One region of the Bradyrhizobium sp. 1200_D9_N1_1 genome, then DNA from elsewhere that is predicted to be linked to it. Evidence: predicted binding sites of a transcription regulator. Region 1 holds the regulator's gene; each other region holds the start of a gene.
What was found. Region 1 encodes HrcA, which represses chaperone genes, less so after heat shock. Its sites were predicted from a motif close to GTTAGCACTCNCNNNNNGNGAGTGCTAAC; they were not measured.
Positions count from the first base shown of each region.

Region 2: the regulator HrcA is predicted to act here: its motif matches at 1,703-1,731, upstream of AB5K84_RS08035 (co-chaperone GroES).
Region 3: the regulator HrcA is predicted to act here: its motif matches at 1,517-1,545, upstream of AB5K84_RS18140 (co-chaperone GroES).
Region 4: the regulator HrcA is predicted to act here: its motif matches at 2,495-2,523, upstream of groES (co-chaperone GroES).

Region 1 covers NZ_CP197226.1:171,523-175,731, forward strand. The annotation lists gene AB5K84_RS00775 (hypothetical protein) at 1-214, shown strand, start outside; gene pncA (bifunctional nicotinamidase/pyrazinamidase) at 479-1,201, shown strand; gene grpE (nucleotide exchange factor GrpE) at 1,335-1,940, opposite strand; gene hrcA (heat-inducible transcriptional repressor HrcA) at 2,038-3,126, opposite strand; gene rph (ribonuclease PH) at 3,301-4,014, shown strand; gene rdgB (RdgB/HAM1 family non-canonical purine NTP pyrophosphatase) at 4,026-4,209, shown strand, end outside.
Region 2 covers NZ_CP197226.1:1,671,878-1,676,086, forward strand. The annotation lists gene groL (chaperonin GroEL) at 1-1,149, opposite strand, end outside; gene AB5K84_RS08035 (co-chaperone GroES) at 1,315-1,611, opposite strand; gene AB5K84_RS08040 (hypothetical protein) at 1,924-2,445, shown strand; gene AB5K84_RS08045 (protein phosphatase CheZ) at 2,635-3,417, opposite strand; gene AB5K84_RS08050 (L,D-transpeptidase family protein) at 3,732-4,209, shown strand, end outside.
Region 3 covers NZ_CP197226.1:3,793,768-3,797,976, reverse strand. The annotation lists gene AB5K84_RS18150 (O-linked N-acetylglucosamine transferase, SPINDLY family protein) at 1-913, shown strand, start outside; gene AB5K84_RS18145 (usg protein) at 922-1,209, opposite strand; gene AB5K84_RS18140 (co-chaperone GroES) at 1,588-1,902, shown strand; gene groL (chaperonin GroEL) at 1,945-3,585, shown strand; gene AB5K84_RS18130 (GIY-YIG nuclease family protein) at 3,765-4,052, opposite strand; gene lepB (signal peptidase I) at 4,116-4,209, opposite strand, start outside.
Region 4 covers NZ_CP197226.1:3,518,436-3,522,644, reverse strand. The annotation lists gene hspE (small heat shock protein HspE) at 1-359, shown strand, start outside; gene AB5K84_RS16800 (Hsp20/alpha crystallin family protein) at 453-944, shown strand; gene AB5K84_RS16795 (ETC complex I subunit) at 998-1,714, shown strand; gene AB5K84_RS16790 (DUF2905 domain-containing protein) at 1,759-2,082, shown strand; gene AB5K84_RS16785 (hypothetical protein) at 2,162-2,365, opposite strand; gene groES (co-chaperone GroES) at 2,639-2,953, shown strand; gene groL (chaperonin GroEL) at 3,002-4,209, shown strand, end outside.

The DNA of each region.
Region 1 (4,209 bases):
CGAGCCGATCCGCATCAACGGCCAGCAGGGCTTCGAGACCCGGATCGACGGCGTCAGCGGCAAGGACAAGACCCCGGTGACCGTGGTGCAGTGGATCCGCTTCTCGAGCGGCGGCGCCTCGCTGCGCATCATCGCCAGCGCCCCGCGCGACCAGTGGCAAGCCGCCTTCACCCGCTTCCGCGCCGTGCGCGACGGCATCCAGCCGAAGGGGTAGCTGCATCCGCAAGCGAGATGCGCTCCCTCCCCCGCGTGCGGGGGAGGGTTGGGGAGAGGGTGTCTCAACAACGAAGACTCCCCCAGAGGAGAGAACCCTCACCCGGCGATACGCGCCGACCTCTCCCGCAAGCGGGAGAGGTGCACCGAGTACGCGGCTGAGCCCACCCTCTCACCAAAACCGGCTGCATTTTCGGGCTTCTGTTCGTGCACAAGCGGAACTAGGCTCCTGCCCAATCGAGTTCATCCTGGAGGGAGGCGAACGATGCTAGATCGGCGGCAAGTCTTGGCGGCGCTTGGGACGAGCGCCCTCGTAGCCCTCGCGCCAACCGCACTTCTTGCGGCCGCATCGATCAAGCCGGACGATGCGTCCGCGCTGCTCGTGATCGACGTGCAGAACTGCTTCCTGCCGGGCGGCAGCCTCGCGGTGAAGGAAGGCGAGCAGGTGGTGCCCGTCATCAACAAGATCTCGAAAGCGTTTTCGAATGTGGTGATGACGCAGGACTGGCACACGCCCGGCCACGTTTCGTTTGCGTCGGTCCACTCCGGCAAGAAGCCGTTCGAGACCATCGACCTGCCGTACGGCAAGCAGGTGCTGTGGCCCGACCATTGCGTGCAGGGCACTGACGGCGCTTCGCTGTCGAAGGACCTCGCAATCCCGCACGCCGAGCTCATCATCCGCAAGGGTTTTCACAAGGACGTCGACAGCTATTCGGCCTTCCTCGAAGCCGACGGCAAGACTTCGACCGGCCTCGCCGGCTATTTGAAGGGCCGCAAGATCAAGCGCGTCTTTGTCGCTGGCCTCGCGACAGATTTCTGCGTCGCCTGGACCGCGCTCGACGCGCGCAAGGCGGGCTTCGAAGTCTATGTCGTGGAAGACGCCTGCCGCGGCATCGACACGCAGGGCTCGCTGGCAAAAGCCTGGGCCGACATGGCCAAGGCCGGCGTGAAGCGGATTCAGTCGGCGGATATCGCGGCGAGCGCGTAAGACCAGCCATCAGTCGTTCCGGGGCGGCTCGAAGAGCCGAACCCGGAATCTCGAGATTCTCAGGTGCGCAGCTGCGCACCATAGTTCGATGCTTCGCATCGCCCCGGAATGACGTCAGAACTCAGTTCGCCGCTCAGTTCACTTCATTGCTGTTCGCCGCGGACGCAGCCTTCGCGCCGCCCTTGGCGACGCCAACGAGAGCCGGACGCAGCACGCGCTCGCCGATGGTGTAGCCGGCCTGCATGACCTGCACGACCGTACCGGCGGGCACCGACGCATCAGGCACTTCGAACATCGCCTGCTGGAAGTTCGGGTCGAACTTCTGACCCTGCGGATCGAACTTCTTCACGCCGTGCTTTTCCAGCGCGTTGAGCAGCGAGCGCTCGGTGAGCTCGACGCCCTCGATCAGCGAGGTCAGGCCGGGATCGGCCGCGGCGCGAGCCTCGGCGGGAACCGCGTCGAGCGCGCGCTGGAGATTGTCGGCGATGTCGAGCACGTCGCGGGCAAAGCCGGTGATGCCGTAGAGACGGGCGTCGGCGACCTCCTTGGTGGTGCGCTTGCGCAGATTTTCCATCTCCGCCAGCGTCCGCAGCATACGGTCGCGCGCCTCGGCGGCTTCCTTCTGCAACAGCTCGACCGAGCCCGGCTCGGGATCGTCGGGCATGATGTAGGGCTTCGACACCACGGGCTCGCCGGTCGGCGCGGTCGTGTCTTCGGGTTGCCGGTCTCGATCGGTCATCGGCTCTCTTTTCGAATTTGTCTCAGGGATTTTTCTGGCCCGGATATCGTGCTTCGGACGCCGAAAATCAAGCGCCCGTGATCGCCTCAGCCGCCGGTCAGCCCCCCAGAAGGCGGCTGACGATCCGGGCGGCGTAGTCCACGGTCGGGATCACACGGGCATAATTCAGCCGTGTCGGCCCGATCACGCCCAAAACGCCGACGATGTGGCCAGCGGCATCCCGATAGGGCGAGATGATGGTCGAGGAGCCCGACAAGGAAAACAGCTTGTTCTCCGAACCGATGAAAATCCGCACGCCTTCCGCGGTCTCGGCCCGGCCGAGCAGGTCGATGACGCCGCGCTTGGTCTCGAGGTCGTCGAACAAGAGGCGGACCCGCTCCAGATCCTCCAGCGCGTGCAAATCTTCCAGCAGATTGGCGTGGCCGCGGACGATGAGCTGGCGGTCCTCGTTCTCGCCGCCGGACCAGCTGGCGATCCCGGCCGAAATCACCTTCTGCGTCAGCTGATCGAGCTCGGCACGGGCCTCCCCGAGCGCGGTCTCGAGCTCGAGCCGCGCTTCGGCCAGGGTCCGGCCGCGAATCCGCGAATTGAGGAAATTGCCGGCCTCGGTGATCGCCGAGGAGGGAACTCCGGGTGGCAGCGTCAGCACGCGGTTTTCGACCTGGCCGTCCTCGCCGACCAGGATCACCAGCGCTTTTTCCGGTTCCAGCCGGACGAATTCGATGTGTTTCAGCCGCGCGTTGGATTTCGGCGTCAGCACCACGGCGGCGGCGCGGGTCAGGCCCGACAGCCGCGTCAGCGCCTGGTCCAGCGCCGCCTCGACCGACTGCGCCTGACCGACGGAGGTGAGCTGGCTCTGGATCGACTGCCGCTCGGCGTCATTGAGGTCGCCCACCTGCATCAAGGCGTCGACGAAGAAGCGCAGGCCGAGTTCCGTCGGCAGCCGGCCGGCGGACGTATGCGGGGCATAGATCAGGCCGAGTTGTTCCAGATCGGCCATGACGTTGCGAACCGAGGCCGGCGACAGCGGCATCGCGATCAGCCGGGAAATATTGCGTGAGCCCACCGGCTCGCCGGTCGCGAGATAGCTTTCGACAATTTGACGAAAGATGTCGCGGGACCGCTCATTCAGCTGGGCGAGCCCTGCGCGCGGCGCGATCAGATGGATCGGATCGTGATGGGCCACAGACAGCAACTCCTCTCAGATGCTTATAATTTGGCCATCCGGGAGGTCCCTGACAAGCGTGGTTTTGCACTTGCTCGACAGTTGCTTGGGGACCGAAAAGGCCTTGCCGCTCACCCTCACCCCACCTACAAGCACCGCGAACAGCCTATTCCCGTGAGTTTTGGAGGATTTCCCATGCGGCCAAGCCGCCGTGCGCCCGACGAATTGCGCCCCGTGACGCTGGAGCGCGGCGTGGTCAAATATGCGGAAGGCTCCTGCCTGGTGAAATTCGGCGACACCCATGTGCTGGTCACCGCCACGCTGGAGGACCGCCTGCCGCCGTGGCTGAAGGGCCAGGGCCGCGGCTGGGTCACCGCGGAATACGGCATGCTGCCGCGCGCGACCTCGGAACGCACCCGCCGCGAGGCCTCCGCCGGCAAGCAGAGCGGCCGCACCGTCGAGATCCAGCGCCTGATCGGCCGCTCGCTTCGCACCATCATCAATCTCGAAGCGCTCGGCGAGCGCCAGATCACGGTCGATTGCGACGTGCTCCAGGCCGACGGCGGCACGCGCACGGCCTCGATCACCGGCGCCTGGGTCGCGCTCGCCGATTGCGTCAACTGGATGAAGGCGCGCAACATGGTCAAGGCCAACGTGCTGCGCGACAACGTCGCCGCGATCTCCTGCGGCATCTACAATGGCACGCCCGTGCTCGACCTCGACTATGCCGAGGATTCGGAAGCCCAGACCGACGCCAATTTCGTCATGACCGGCGATGGCCGCATCATCGAGGTGCAGGGCACCGCGGAACGCGAACCGTTCACACAAGACGAGCTCCTGGCGCTGATGGCGCTGGCCCAGAAGGGTATCGCGCGCCTCGTGGACTTGCAGAAACTGGCCGTCGCGTAGTCAATAGGCCCATGCACCGCCGAATCACCGGAAAGCTCGTCATCGCCACCCACAATCCCGGCAAGCTCGCCGAGATGAAGGAGCTTTTGGCGCCTTACGGCATCGAGGCGGTGTCGGCCGGCGAGCTCGGCCTTTCCGAGCCGGACGAGACCGGCAACGATTTCCGCAGCAACGCCGCGATCAAGGCTATCGCGG
Region 2 (4,209 bases), 1.5 Mb from region 1:
GCCGCCGACGCGGATCACCGCGACGCCGCCGGCGAGCTTGGCGAGGCGCTCCTGGAGCTTCTCGCGGTCGTAGTCCGAGGTGGTCTCCTCGATCTGCGCCTTGATCTGGCCGACGCGGGCCTCGATGTCGGGCTTCTTGCCGGCACCGTTGACGATCGTGGTGTTCTCCTTGTCGATCACCACCTTCTTGGCGCGGCCGAGCATCTTCACCGTGACGTTCTCGAGCTTGATGCCGAGCTCTTCGGAGATGAGCTGGCCGCCGGTGAGGATCGCGAGATCCTCGAGCATGGCCTTGCGGCGGTCACCGAAGCCCGGCGCCTTGACGGCGGCGACCTTGAGGCCGCCGCGCAGGCGGTTGACGACCAGGGTGGCCAGCGCCTCGCCCTCGACGTCCTCGGCGATGATCACGAGCGGCTTGCCCGACTGCACCACGGCTTCGAGCACCGGCAGCATGGCCTGGAGGCCCGAGAGCTTCTTCTCGTGCAGGAGGATGTAGGCGTCCTCGAGCTCGGCGGTCATCTTCTCGGCGTTGGTGACGAAGTAGGGGCTGAGATAGCCGCGGTCGAACTTCATGCCCTCGACGATGTCGACCTCGGTGTCGAGCGACTTGTTCTCCTCGACGGTGATGACGCCCTCGTTGCCGACCTTCTGCATCGCCTGCGCGATCATCTTGCCGATGGCGGCATCGCCGTTGGCCGAGATAGTGCCGACCTGGGCGACCTCGGAGGAGGAAGCGACCGGCTTGGCGCGCTTCTCGATGTCCTTGATGACGGCCGCAACCGCGATGTCGATGCCGCGCTTGAGGTCCATCGGGTTCATGCCGGCGGCAACCGCCTTGGCGCCTTCGCGCACGATGGCCTGGGCCAGCACGGTCGCGGTGGTGGTGCCGTCGCCGGCGAGGTCGTTGGTCTTGGAAGCGACCTCACGCACCATCTGGGCGCCCATGTTCTCGAACTTGTCCTCGAGCTCGATCTCCTTGGCGACGGTGACGCCGTCCTTGGTGATGCGGGGCGCGCCGAAGCTCTTCTCGATGACGACGTTGCGGCCCTTCGGGCCGAGCGTCACCTTGACGGCGTTGGCGAGAATGTCGACGCCGCGCAGCATGCGTTCGCGCGCGTCTCCGGAAAACTTGACGTCTTTGGCAGCCATTTCTGCAATCCCTCGTGTTTCGTGCTGTGTCTTGTTTCGTGCTGCGTCTTGCCGCTTTGCCGGCCGCATCGATTCCGGGATCCGCAGGTCGAACCCGGCGGAAGGATGGATGCCCGGATCACGCGATCCGGGCACGACATTCAGCGGCCGTTCAGGCTGATGGCCTTAGGCCATCACGCCCATGATGTCCGACTCCTTCATGATCAGGAGCTCTTCGTTGTCGATCTTGACCTCGGTGCCCGACCACTTGCCGAACAGCACGCGGTCGCCGACCTTGAGGTCGATCGGGATCAGCTTGCCGGTCTCGTCACGGCCGCCGGGGCCGACGGCGACGACCTCGCCCTGGGAGGGCTTTTCCTTGGCGGTGTCCGGAATGATGATGCCGCCCTTGGTCTTTTCCTCGGCGTCGATACGTTTGACCACGACACGGTCATGCAGCGGACGAAATTTGGATTTAGCCATGACGTTTCCCTTTGGAGGCTCGCTTCGGAAGTAGTGGAAGTGGGTGGGGCGGCGCTTCCGTCCACCCTCGTCCCGAGGATCGAACGGCGCGCTTAGCAATCGGGCTTTCCGAGTGCTAATAGTGCGCCCGGAAATATGGCTTGGCCGCGATCCTGTCAAGCAAAGGTGGTTAAGCGATTGGTGAGGCGGATATAGGATGGTGGCATTGGAAACGTGTTCGGGGCGCCGGCGTATCAAACGTCATTGCTCCGGTGGCGGTTTTGCGCTTGGCTGCAGAAGGGGTGCGGCCATGGTCTTGTTCGGGGGAATGCCATGATCACTTCAGCTCACGCGCGCAGGGTTGCCAATCTGGCGGCCGCATCTGGCCTGGCGTTGCTGCTTGGCGCCTGCGGCGGCGGCATGAGCCTGCCGTCCTTCTCGTCGTCCTCGCCGCCGCCCGAGGCAGAGCCCGGTACCGGTCCGGAAATGCCGGCGAGCATCCGCGCCGACGAGATCGTCGGCCGCTGGGGTCTCGCCTCGTTCCAGAACCCGGCCGACCGCGCCCGCACCGAGGCCGCCGCGCGGTCCCAGTGCAAGAATCCTTACGTGATCGGCGCCGGCACCTCCGGCGGCGTGGTCATGCATCTGGCCGACCAGGCGACACCGCAGGAATTGCGGCTGAAGGGCTCGCCCAGCGGCAAGAACTATATCGGGCCGGCCGGTCCGACCCCCGGCGAGCAGGACCGCGAGATCGTGTCCTTCGACGGGCGCGTCCTGATCACCCGCTTCATCGACAAGGACGCCGCCACCCGCTACGGCAACATGGTCTACGTCCGCTGCGCCCCGAGGGCGTGATGTTCTTCCCGTCATTCCGGGGCGATGCGAAAGCATCGAACTATGGTGTGCAATTGCGCACCTGAGAATCTCGAGATTCCGGGTTCGGTCCTGCGGACCGCCCCGGAATGACAGCGTGAGATAAATCGCCAAAAAACAAAAAACGCCGGCTCGCGCCGGCGTTTTGCTTTTCCGTAATCTCGCGTCCGTTCAGTCGAACAGCGCATCGATGTCGTCCTGCGAGGCGTGGCCGACGTCGCCGGCGAGCTTCGGACCGTTGAGGAGTTTTTCGTCCTCGCTGCGGGTGTCGGCCGGCGCCGGCACATGGGCCTTGATCGCGTCGACGCCGCCCCAGATCTCCATCATCGCGTTGATGTGCTGCTCGATGAACTTCATCGTGGTCATGACCTTGCTGATGCGCTGGCCGGTCAGGTCCTGGAAGTTGCAGGCCTCGAAGATCGAGATGACGCGTTCCTGGATGTCGTCGGCGAGCCGCTTCTGCTGGTCGGCCGATTGCACCTTGGACATCGCGCTGGCCGCCTGGTCGATCGACTCGGCGGCTTCCAGGATCTGCTGGGTCGCCTGTTCGGTGCCGCCGACGACCGCGCCGAGTTCGCCATTGACCTTGGCCATCTCGCCGCCGTCGAAGCTCTTGCCGTGCAGCGTCGCGATTTCGCGCTTGGTGCGGTCGATGGCGTCGTGGATGAGGTCGAGCTCGACCTTCAGCTTCTCGCACTGCTCGATCTGCGCCCGGTAGGTGTCGAGCATGGTGCGCGTCTCGGCAAGCTCATGGGCCGTGGAAGCGTCGATCGCCGCCATCGCCGCGCTGGCGGACAGCGGGGCAGCGGTGCCCTTCGCCATCTGTGCGCGGATCGCGCGCAGCTCCGCCATGATCTCGCTATGCATCGGCGCAGCCTCCTCAATCATTTCGGGGCTGGGCATCTCGCCGACAATAGCCTCTTCGACACGAAAACGTTTGCGGTGAATAGCCATCAGAAACTCCCCCCACCTCACTCACGCGTCTTTGTAGGCAGAAGCAATTTAACACGAGGTTCACGACCGGAACTGTTGCGCGGCCGCGCGCGACGACGCGAGAAGAAGCGATTAACCATGAGCATGAGGCGTTCATCGAAAATAAACGCTGATCGCCAAATTGGGCTCTCGCTCGCGACGTGGTGAATCAAAACGGCGTTTCCGTTTACCAAACGAAACGCCTTTTGCTCTTTATTGACCACGTCGCGGGCGCCGATCAGCCATCAGCTCTGCACGACGCATGTGATCTAGACGAAACAGTACAGAGTACGTCGATGTTCAAGAAAATGTCTGTCGCGCTGCTCGGCAGCGCTTGCACCCTCGTTGCCGGCGCAACCAGCGCCAGCGCCTTCGACAATACCGTGCCGAACGATCCGCCCGCGGTGCTTTATCAGCCGCAAGTGCCGCCGGCGCCGGTGCGCGTCGCCTCCAACGCGAACATGGGCGGCGGCTTCATCGAGTTCCTGTTCGGCGATGGGCCCGGCCGCGGTCCGGCCTACGCGCCGCCGGTGTACCAGCAGCAGCCGGGCTACAACGATCCGCGCCGCCTGCCGCCGATGGGCGAACCGCAGATGCAGGGTGGATATCAGCAAGGCGCAGGTCTCCAGCAGGAGGCGGTCGATCCGCGCCAGCGTCAATTCGATCCGAAGTTCGAGAAACAACTCGTTGACTATAGCGGCAAGGAAAGTGCCGGCACGATCGTGGTCGATACGCCGAACAAGTTCCTCTATCTCGTCGAGGGCAACGGCCGGG
Region 3 (4,209 bases), 3.6 Mb from region 1:
CGCCTCGCAATGGAGCGACGATCGCCTCGCCGCCGAGATCCGCGCCGATGGCGTCGATATCCTGATCGATCTATCCGGCCACACCAAAGGAAACCGCCTCGGCGTGTTTGCGCGCAAGCCGGCGCCGATCCAGGCCCATGGCTGGGGTCACGGCACCGGCACCGGGCTGCCGACGATCGATTATCTGTTCTCCGACCCGGTCGCGATTCCTGCCGCGGTCCGGCATCTGTTTGCGGAAACCGTTGTCGACCTGCCGTGCTTTGTGACGCTGGAGCCGCTGCCGATCGAGCTTGCGCGGGCGTCAACGCCGGCGATCTCGAACGGCTTCGTCACATTCGGTGTCTTCAACCGCATCAGCAAGATTTCGGACCAGGCCGCGCAGGCCTGGTCCCGGATTCTCGAGCGGGTGCCGGGGTCACGACTGCTGATCAAGGATGTTGCGCTGGACGATCAACTGGTCCGCGACAATCTGCTGGCGAGGCTTGCAACTTGCGGAGTGCCGGCCGAACGCGTCGATCTGCTCGGAACCACCTTGCGAGTCGATCATCTGGCATCGTTCAATCGCGTCGATATTGCCCTCGACCCGTTCCCGCAGAATGGCGGCGTCAGCACGTTGGAAGCCTTGCAGATGGGCGTGCCCGTGGTGGCGAAGCTCGGGAACAGTCTGCCCAGCCGTGCCGCCGGCTCCATCCTCACCGCGCTTGGCCTGCCGGACTGGGTTACGGACAGCGAGGAGGCATATGTCGACATCGCGGTGAGCCGCGCGACTGAGATCGACGACCTCGACAAATTGCGCCGCGAGTTGCCCGGACAGGTCAGGGCTGCGCCCGCCTGCAACCCGGTCGCCTACGCGCAAGCGGCGGACGAGGCCTATCGCGCGATGTGGAAGCGCTATTGCAGCAGCGACGCCTGATCGCTGCGTCAATGCAGCCTGAACACGCCGTCCACCGCACGTAGCTCGGCCGGCTTGATCAGCTTGGAATGCGCGACGGTGACCGAATAGAGGGGACCGTCGAGCTTTTGCTGCCAGAACGCCAGGAAATCGGTCAGCGCCGGGAATTTCGGGAAGAGATCGTAGTTCTGCCAGACATAGGTCTGAAGCAGCGAAGGATGATCCGGCATCCGATAGAGAATTTCAGCCGTCGTCAGCCCGTAACCCAGCACCTGTTTCCGGAAGTCGTCGGAAACAACCCCAACCCGCGAGACCATGCCAACCTCCTTTGCAGGAGCGCATTCAGGGGTGGCTTGATCCGGTACGCTGCTTACGAGCCACCCGGTGGAGATGCGCTCACATGAGAGAAATGTGACGCAAACTGATAATCCATCTCAAGCCCAAAAGTTTAACAAGCTGTTGAAATTCAATGCGTTAGCAGCAGAGACGGCTCCGTGCTAATACGGTCCGGCGGACGGTTAACGATGGGAAAGAGATTCTGGCAGCCGGGCCTTCCGAGTGCTTATTTTTCTGCTAGAAGCCCTTGCCCCCGCAAAATTCCTGTCCTATTTCAGCCTCACCCGTGCTAGCACTCGCGGGCACAGACTGCTAACAATCTGAAATTATCAACCCGAGCAATTGCTTAGGAGGACTGCATGAAATTCCGTCCGCTTCACGACCGCGTCGTGGTCAAGCGCATCGACGCAGAAGAGAAGACCGCTGGCGGCATCATCATTCCCGACACTGCCAAGGAAAAGCCCTCCCAGGGCGAAGTCGTCGCCGTCGGCCCCGGTGGCCGCGACGAAGCCGGCAAGCTGATCCCGATCGACCTGAAGGTCGGCGACCGCGTGCTGTTCGGCAAGTGGTCCGGCACCGAGGTCAAGATCGACAGCGTCGATCTCTTGATCATGAAGGAAAGCGACATCATGGGCGTCCTCGACGTCCCCGCTTCCAAGAAGAAGGCGGCCTAAGAGCCCCCTCTCGCCCCCAGCCAACCTCAAGGAAAAATCCAGATGGCAGCTAAAGAAGTCAAATTCTCGGTTGATGCGCGCGACAAGATGCTGCGCGGCGTCGACATTCTCGCCAACGCGGTGAAGGTCACGCTCGGTCCGAAGGGCCGCAACGTCGTGCTCGACAAGTCGTTCGGCGCTCCCCGCATCACCAAGGACGGCGTCACCGTCGCCAAGGAGATCGAGCTCGAGGACAAGTTCGAGAACATGGGCGCGCAGATGGTGCGCGAAGTCGCCTCCAAGTCCGCTGATGCGGCCGGCGACGGCACCACCACCGCGACCGTGCTCGCCCAGGCGATCGTGCGCGAAGGCGCCAAGTCGGTTGCCGCCGGCATGAACCCGATGGACCTCAAGCGCGGTATCGACCTCGCGGTCGAAGCCGTCGTTGCGGACCTCGTCAAAAACTCCAAGAAGGTCACCTCGAACGACGAGATCGCCCAGGTCGGCACCATCTCGGCCAACGGCGACGCGGAGATCGGCAAGTTCCTGGCCGACGCCATGAAGAAGGTCGGCAACGAGGGTGTCATCACCGTCGAGGAAGCCAAGTCGCTCGAGACCGAGCTCGACGTCGTCGAGGGTATGCAGTTCGACCGCGGCTACATCTCGCCCTACTTCGTCACCAACGCCGACAAGATGCGCGTTGAGATGGACGACGCCTACATCCTCATCAACGAGAAGAAGCTCTCCTCGCTGAACGAGCTGCTGCCGCTGCTCGAGGCCGTGGTGCAGACCGGCAAGCCGCTGGTCATCGTCGCCGAGGACGTCGAGGGTGAAGCCCTCGCGACCCTGGTCGTGAACCGTCTGCGCGGTGGTCTGAAGGTCGCGGCCGTCAAGGCTCCGGGCTTCGGCGATCGCCGCAAGGCCATGCTGCAGGACATCGCGATCCTGACCGGCGGCCAGGCGATCTCGGAAGATCTCGGCATCAAGCTCGAGAACGTCACGCTCAACATGCTCGGTCGCGCCAAGAAGGTGATGATCGACAAGGAGAACACCACGATCGTCAACGGCGCCGGCAAGAAGGCCGACATCGAGGCGCGCGTGTCCCAGATCAAGGCGCAGATCGAGGAAACCACCTCGGACTACGACCGTGAGAAGCTCCAGGAGCGTCTCGCCAAGCTCGCTGGCGGCGTCGCGGTGATCCGCGTCGGCGGCGCGACCGAGGTCGAGGTGAAGGAGCGCAAGGATCGCGTTGATGACGCGATGCATGCGACCCGCGCGGCTGTGGAAGAAGGCATCGTCCCGGGCGGCGGCGTCGCTCTGCTCCGTGCTTCCGAGCAGCTCAAGGGCTTGCGCACCAAGAACGACGACCAGAAGACCGGCGTCGAGATCGTGCGCAAGGCGCTGTCGGCTCCCGCTCGCCAGATCGCGATCAACGCCGGTGAAGACGGCTCGGTGATCGTCGGCAAGATCCTGGAGAACAAGACGTACGCCTACGGCTTCGACTCCCAGACCGGCGAGTACGTCAACCTGGTCACCAAGGGCATCATCGACCCGACCAAGGTGGTCCGCACCGCGATCCAGAACGCAGCCTCGGTTGCGGCTCTGCTGATCACCACGGAAGCCATGGTCGCCGAGCTGCCCAAGAAGGGCGGCGCCGGCCCCGCAATGCCTCCGGGCGGCGGCATGGGCGGCATGGACTTCTAAGCGACGAAGTCGTCCCGGACGCGGTGCAGCGCGAAGCGATGCACCGCAGATCCGGGATCTCGCTCCACGAACACGAAACCCCGGCAGCGATGCCGGGGTTTTTGTTTGTGGCGCAACTCTCCCCACCCCGTCATTCCGGGGCGCGCGAAGCGCGAGCCCGGAATCCATAACCACGAACCTTAGTTGGCTATCCCGGAATAGAGATCATCCCAACTCGGGTTCTGCTCCTCGATCAAGCGCGTCTTCCAATCCCGACGCCACTTCTTGAGCTCCTTCTCGCGTGCGATGGCGCTCGCGGGGTCGTCGTAGATCTCGAACAAAACGAGCTTGTCGACGCCATACTTCGTCGTGAAGCCGGGGACGGCTTTGCTCCTGTGCTCGTAGACACGGCGCACGAGATCATTGGTCACGCCAATGCAGAGCGTGCCGTGCTTCCTGCTCGCGAGGATGTAGACGTAGTAGGCCATTCCATCCGCCTGGGGTTATGGATTCCGGGCTCGGCGCTTTGCGCCGCCCCGGAATGACCAAAGCTACCACACCTTCCCCATCCGCTCGCCTCGCAAGCGGCCGTCGGCGTCGAGCGACCAGAAGATCCGCGTCACCTTGCCGACGAGATGGTCCATC
Region 4 (4,209 bases), 3.3 Mb from region 1:
CTTACCCGCCGTATGATATCGAGCGCACCAGCGAGGACCAGTACCGGATTTCGCTGGCGCTGGTCGGCTTCACCCCGGACGACGTGGCGATCACCGCAGAGCGCTCGACGCTCACGGTCGAAGGCCGCAAGACCGACGAGGATGAACGCGACTACCTGTATCGTGGAATCTCCGTCCGGCCCTTCCGGCGCGTATTCAACCTGGCCGACTACGTCCAGGTCAAGGACGCGACGTTCGAAGACGGCCTGCTCAGGATTGCCCTGACTCGGGAAATGCCGGAGGCGCTGAAGCCGCGTCAAATCGCGATCGACGTTGCCGGCAACGACCACCAGAGGAGCGATCGGACGCAGGCGGCCTGACACTGGCTGCTGCCCATCGAACCGCTGCGCGGCTAGGTCCGCGCTGCGGACTGCTGGCCCATTGACGACCAAACCCAAGAAAGGAGGACCACAATGGCACTACGCGAACTCATTCCGTGGAACAACGGCTCCCGCAATCTGCCTGCGCGACGCACCGAGGTAGACAACCCGTTTCTCTCGCTGCATCGCGAGATGAATCGGCTGTTCGACGACGTGTTTCGCGGCGTCGATATCGGCCAGTTCGCCCCGCCGGCGACAATGGGGTGGCCGAGCGTCGAGTTCAACGAGACCGACAAGGAAGTGAAAGTTATCGCCGAGCTTCCCGGCATCGAACAGAAAGACGTCGAGGTCGAACTTGCCGACGGCGTGCTGACGATCAGCGGCGAGAAGAAGAGCGAAACGAAAGACAAGGAGCGTCGCTTCAGCGAGCGCTACTACGGACGTTTCGAGCGGCGCATTCCCGTCGACGACGTCGACCAGGATAAAGTCGCCGCGTCCTTCAAGGACGGGATCCTCACCGTCACGCTGCCGAAGTCGCCTACGGAACAGCGGAAGGTGAAAAGGATCGCAATCAATGGAAAGTAAGACGAAGCGGACGGGAGCCCAGCTCCCGCCCGCCCGGCTCGAAGGAGGCGTTCATGAACGTCACGCCTTTATCGGCACATTCGGACTTTACGGCGCGCCGGCCCGTCCCGGAGCCGGTGGTGACGAAGTCGGTATTTCCGGCGGATGCGCAGGCCGTGATCTACAAGCCTACCCCCTCGCCGATGACTTCGGGACGTGCGCGCGCCCAGCGCTGGACGCTGCGTTTCGAGCGCCGCTCGGCCCCGTACATCGAACCCCTGATGGGTTGGACCGGCGACGACGATCCCCTCTCGCAGGTCGAACTTTCGTTCCCGTCCGCCGAAGCCGCCATCGCATATGCGCGCCGCCAAGGTCTGCAATACTCAGTGGAGGGCTTGCCGGCGCAGGGGGCGAAGCCGCGCCTGATTTCGGACAATCCCGACGTTGAGGGCCCAGCCGCCAGCCAGCAGCGCCGCCGGCGGCTGGAATGGATTGAGCGGACCCTTGGGCGGGAGGTGATCCGCCACGGGTTCGGGCCTGGGGCTGAACCTGCCGAGAGCTACGCGGATCCGCACCAGGTGCTGCTGGACAGCAATCTGTCGCCAACGCGAAAGCGCGACATCCTGCGGCGCTGGGCTCTTCATGCCTCTCAGATTGAGACGGAGCACTCGAAAGGCAACTTGCTGGCGACGCCTTCCCATCTCCAGGAGGTGATCGACGCGCTACTCGATCTCGAGGAGCCGCAGATTACGGAAGCATCCTTCGAGCATGTCGACAGAAAGGCAAGCTGACTTCGAGCGCAGGTGGTCGGCCCGCTCACGGCGGGGCGCCTAACTTGGCAAAGGCCTATCGCACTCAAGCGGACGTGTTGAAGGCTAAGCGAAAGCAGGAAAAGAAGCGACGACGACCCAGGCATCTGAAATTGGCCTTTGATCTTCAAGCCGCAGGATCGGCAACAATGGCGCGCTTTCTGATTACTCTCGGCATTGTAAGTCTAATGGCCGGCCTGCTGTGGCCTTATCTCAGCCGGATCGGTCTGGGTCGGTTGCCCGGCGACGTCGTGATCGAACGGGAGAGTATGACGTTCTATTTCCCTTTGATGACATGTTTGCTTTTGAGCGCAGTGCTCAGCCTGGTCTATTGGGTCCTGAACCGCTGAAGAGCGCAGCCCAAGCGGAGCTTGGTCTGGCCATGCGTGCACCTCGCCGGTGCTTCTGGCACCGCGCCTCAGTTTGCCTTCATCTGAAATTGGCGATCGAATGGTGCTTCGCCGGCGCCATCTCCAAAGGACTCGATGCAGCGACTTGCGGGCTTGGCGGCTCAATCTCCGCCGGTTTTGACCCGTCGGACGAACCCAGAATGTACAGGAGGCCGGCGACCAACATGAGACCTGCGCACAGCACCGCCAGACCAGCAGTCACCACGTCGCGATAGTCGTCCATGTTCGTCGTTCTTGGCGGGTTCTACATTCGCTGAAGCCTCAATCCGCAGTCAGCTCCGGAGCGAGGGCGATGAATGGAAGATCTCTTTCCAATTAACTGGTCGAGCCAAATCCGCCGTTCAAGACCGCGGTTGGCAGTCAGACGGCCGGGGTGACAAAAATTTTTAAAAGACCTCTTGAACGGCCGTTTTTCGGATCCTAGGTCGTTTTCGCCCGGGGGCCGGTTGCCCGGACCCGGTTTTTGGACATCGCTGAACTGACATGGAGGATGTGTATGCATTTCCGCCCGCTGCACGACCGCGTGCTTGTGCGCCGCATTGATGCCGAGGAAAAGACCGCCGGCGGCATCATCATTCCCGACACCGCAAAGGAGAAGCCGCAGGAAGGCGAGATCATCGCCGCGGGCTCCGGTGGCAGAAACGAGCAAGGCCAGTTGATCCCGATCGATGTCAAGCCGGGAGACCGCGTTTTGTTCGGCAAATGGTCGGGTACTGAAGTGAAGATCGACGGCCAGGACTACTTGATCATGAAGGAGAGCGATCTTCTGGGCGTGGTCGACAAGACCGGCTCGGTCAAAAAGGCCGCCTGAGCACAACTTGCGAAGCCGACAGTCATTGAGGAGAGAGGAGCAACGAACATGGCTGCCAAGGAAGTGAAATTCTCCACAGACGCCCGTGACCGGGTGTTGCGGGGAGTGGATACGCTGGCGAATGCGGTCAAGGTCACGCTCGGCCCCAAGGGGCGGAATGTCGTGATCGAGAAATCCTTCGGTGCGCCGCGCATCACCAAGGATGGCGTGACCGTCGCCAAGGAGATCGAACTGGAGGACAAGTTCGAGAACATGGGCGCGCAGATGGTGCGGGAGGTCGCCTCCAAGACGAGTGACCTCGCAGGCGACGGGACGACCACCGCGACCGTACTGGCCCAGGCCATCGTCAAGGAAGGCGCGAAATCCGTCGCCGCCGGCATGAACCCGATGGACCTCAAGCGCGGCATCGATCTGGCCGTAGAAGCCATCGTCAATGATTTGAAGGCGCACGCCAAGAAAGTCACCACCAACGAGGAGATCGCCCAGATCGCGACCATCTCGGCCAATGGCGATATTGAGATCGGCCGCTTTCTCGCCGACGCCATGCAGAAGGTCGGTAACGACGGGGTCATCACCGTCGAGGAGGCCAAGAGCCTCGATACCGAGCTCGAGGTGGTCGAAGGCATGCAGTTCGATCGCGGCTATGCGTCACCCTACTTCGTCACCAATGCCGAGAAGATGCGGGTCGAGTTCGAAGACCCCTACATCCTCATCCATGAGAAGAAGCTGTCGACCCTGCAGTCCATGCTGCCGCTGCTCGAAGCCGTCGTGCAGTCCGGCAAGCCGCTGCTCGTCGTTGCCGAGGATGTCGAAGGTGAAGCGCTCGCGACCCTCGTCGTCAACCGGCTGCGCGGCGGGTTGAAGGTCGCGGCCGTGAAGGCGCCCGGCTTCGGCGATCGCCGCAAAGCCATGCTGGAGGACATCGCGATCCTGACGGGTGGCCAGGCGATCTCGGAGGATCTCGGCATCAAGCTCGAGAACGTCACGCTCAAGATGCTCGGCCGCGCCAAGAAGGTCGTCATCGACAAGGAGAACACGACCATCGTCAACGGTGCGGGGTCCAAGAAGGACATCGAGGCCCGCGTCACCCAGATCAAGATGCAGATCGAGGAGACTACCTCCGACTACGATCGCGAGAAGTTGCAGGAGCGGCTTGCGAAGCTCGCCGGCGGCGTCGCGGTGATCCGCGTTGGTGGCGCGACCGAAGTCGAGGTCAAGGAACGCAAGGATCGCGTCGATGACGCGATGCACGCGAC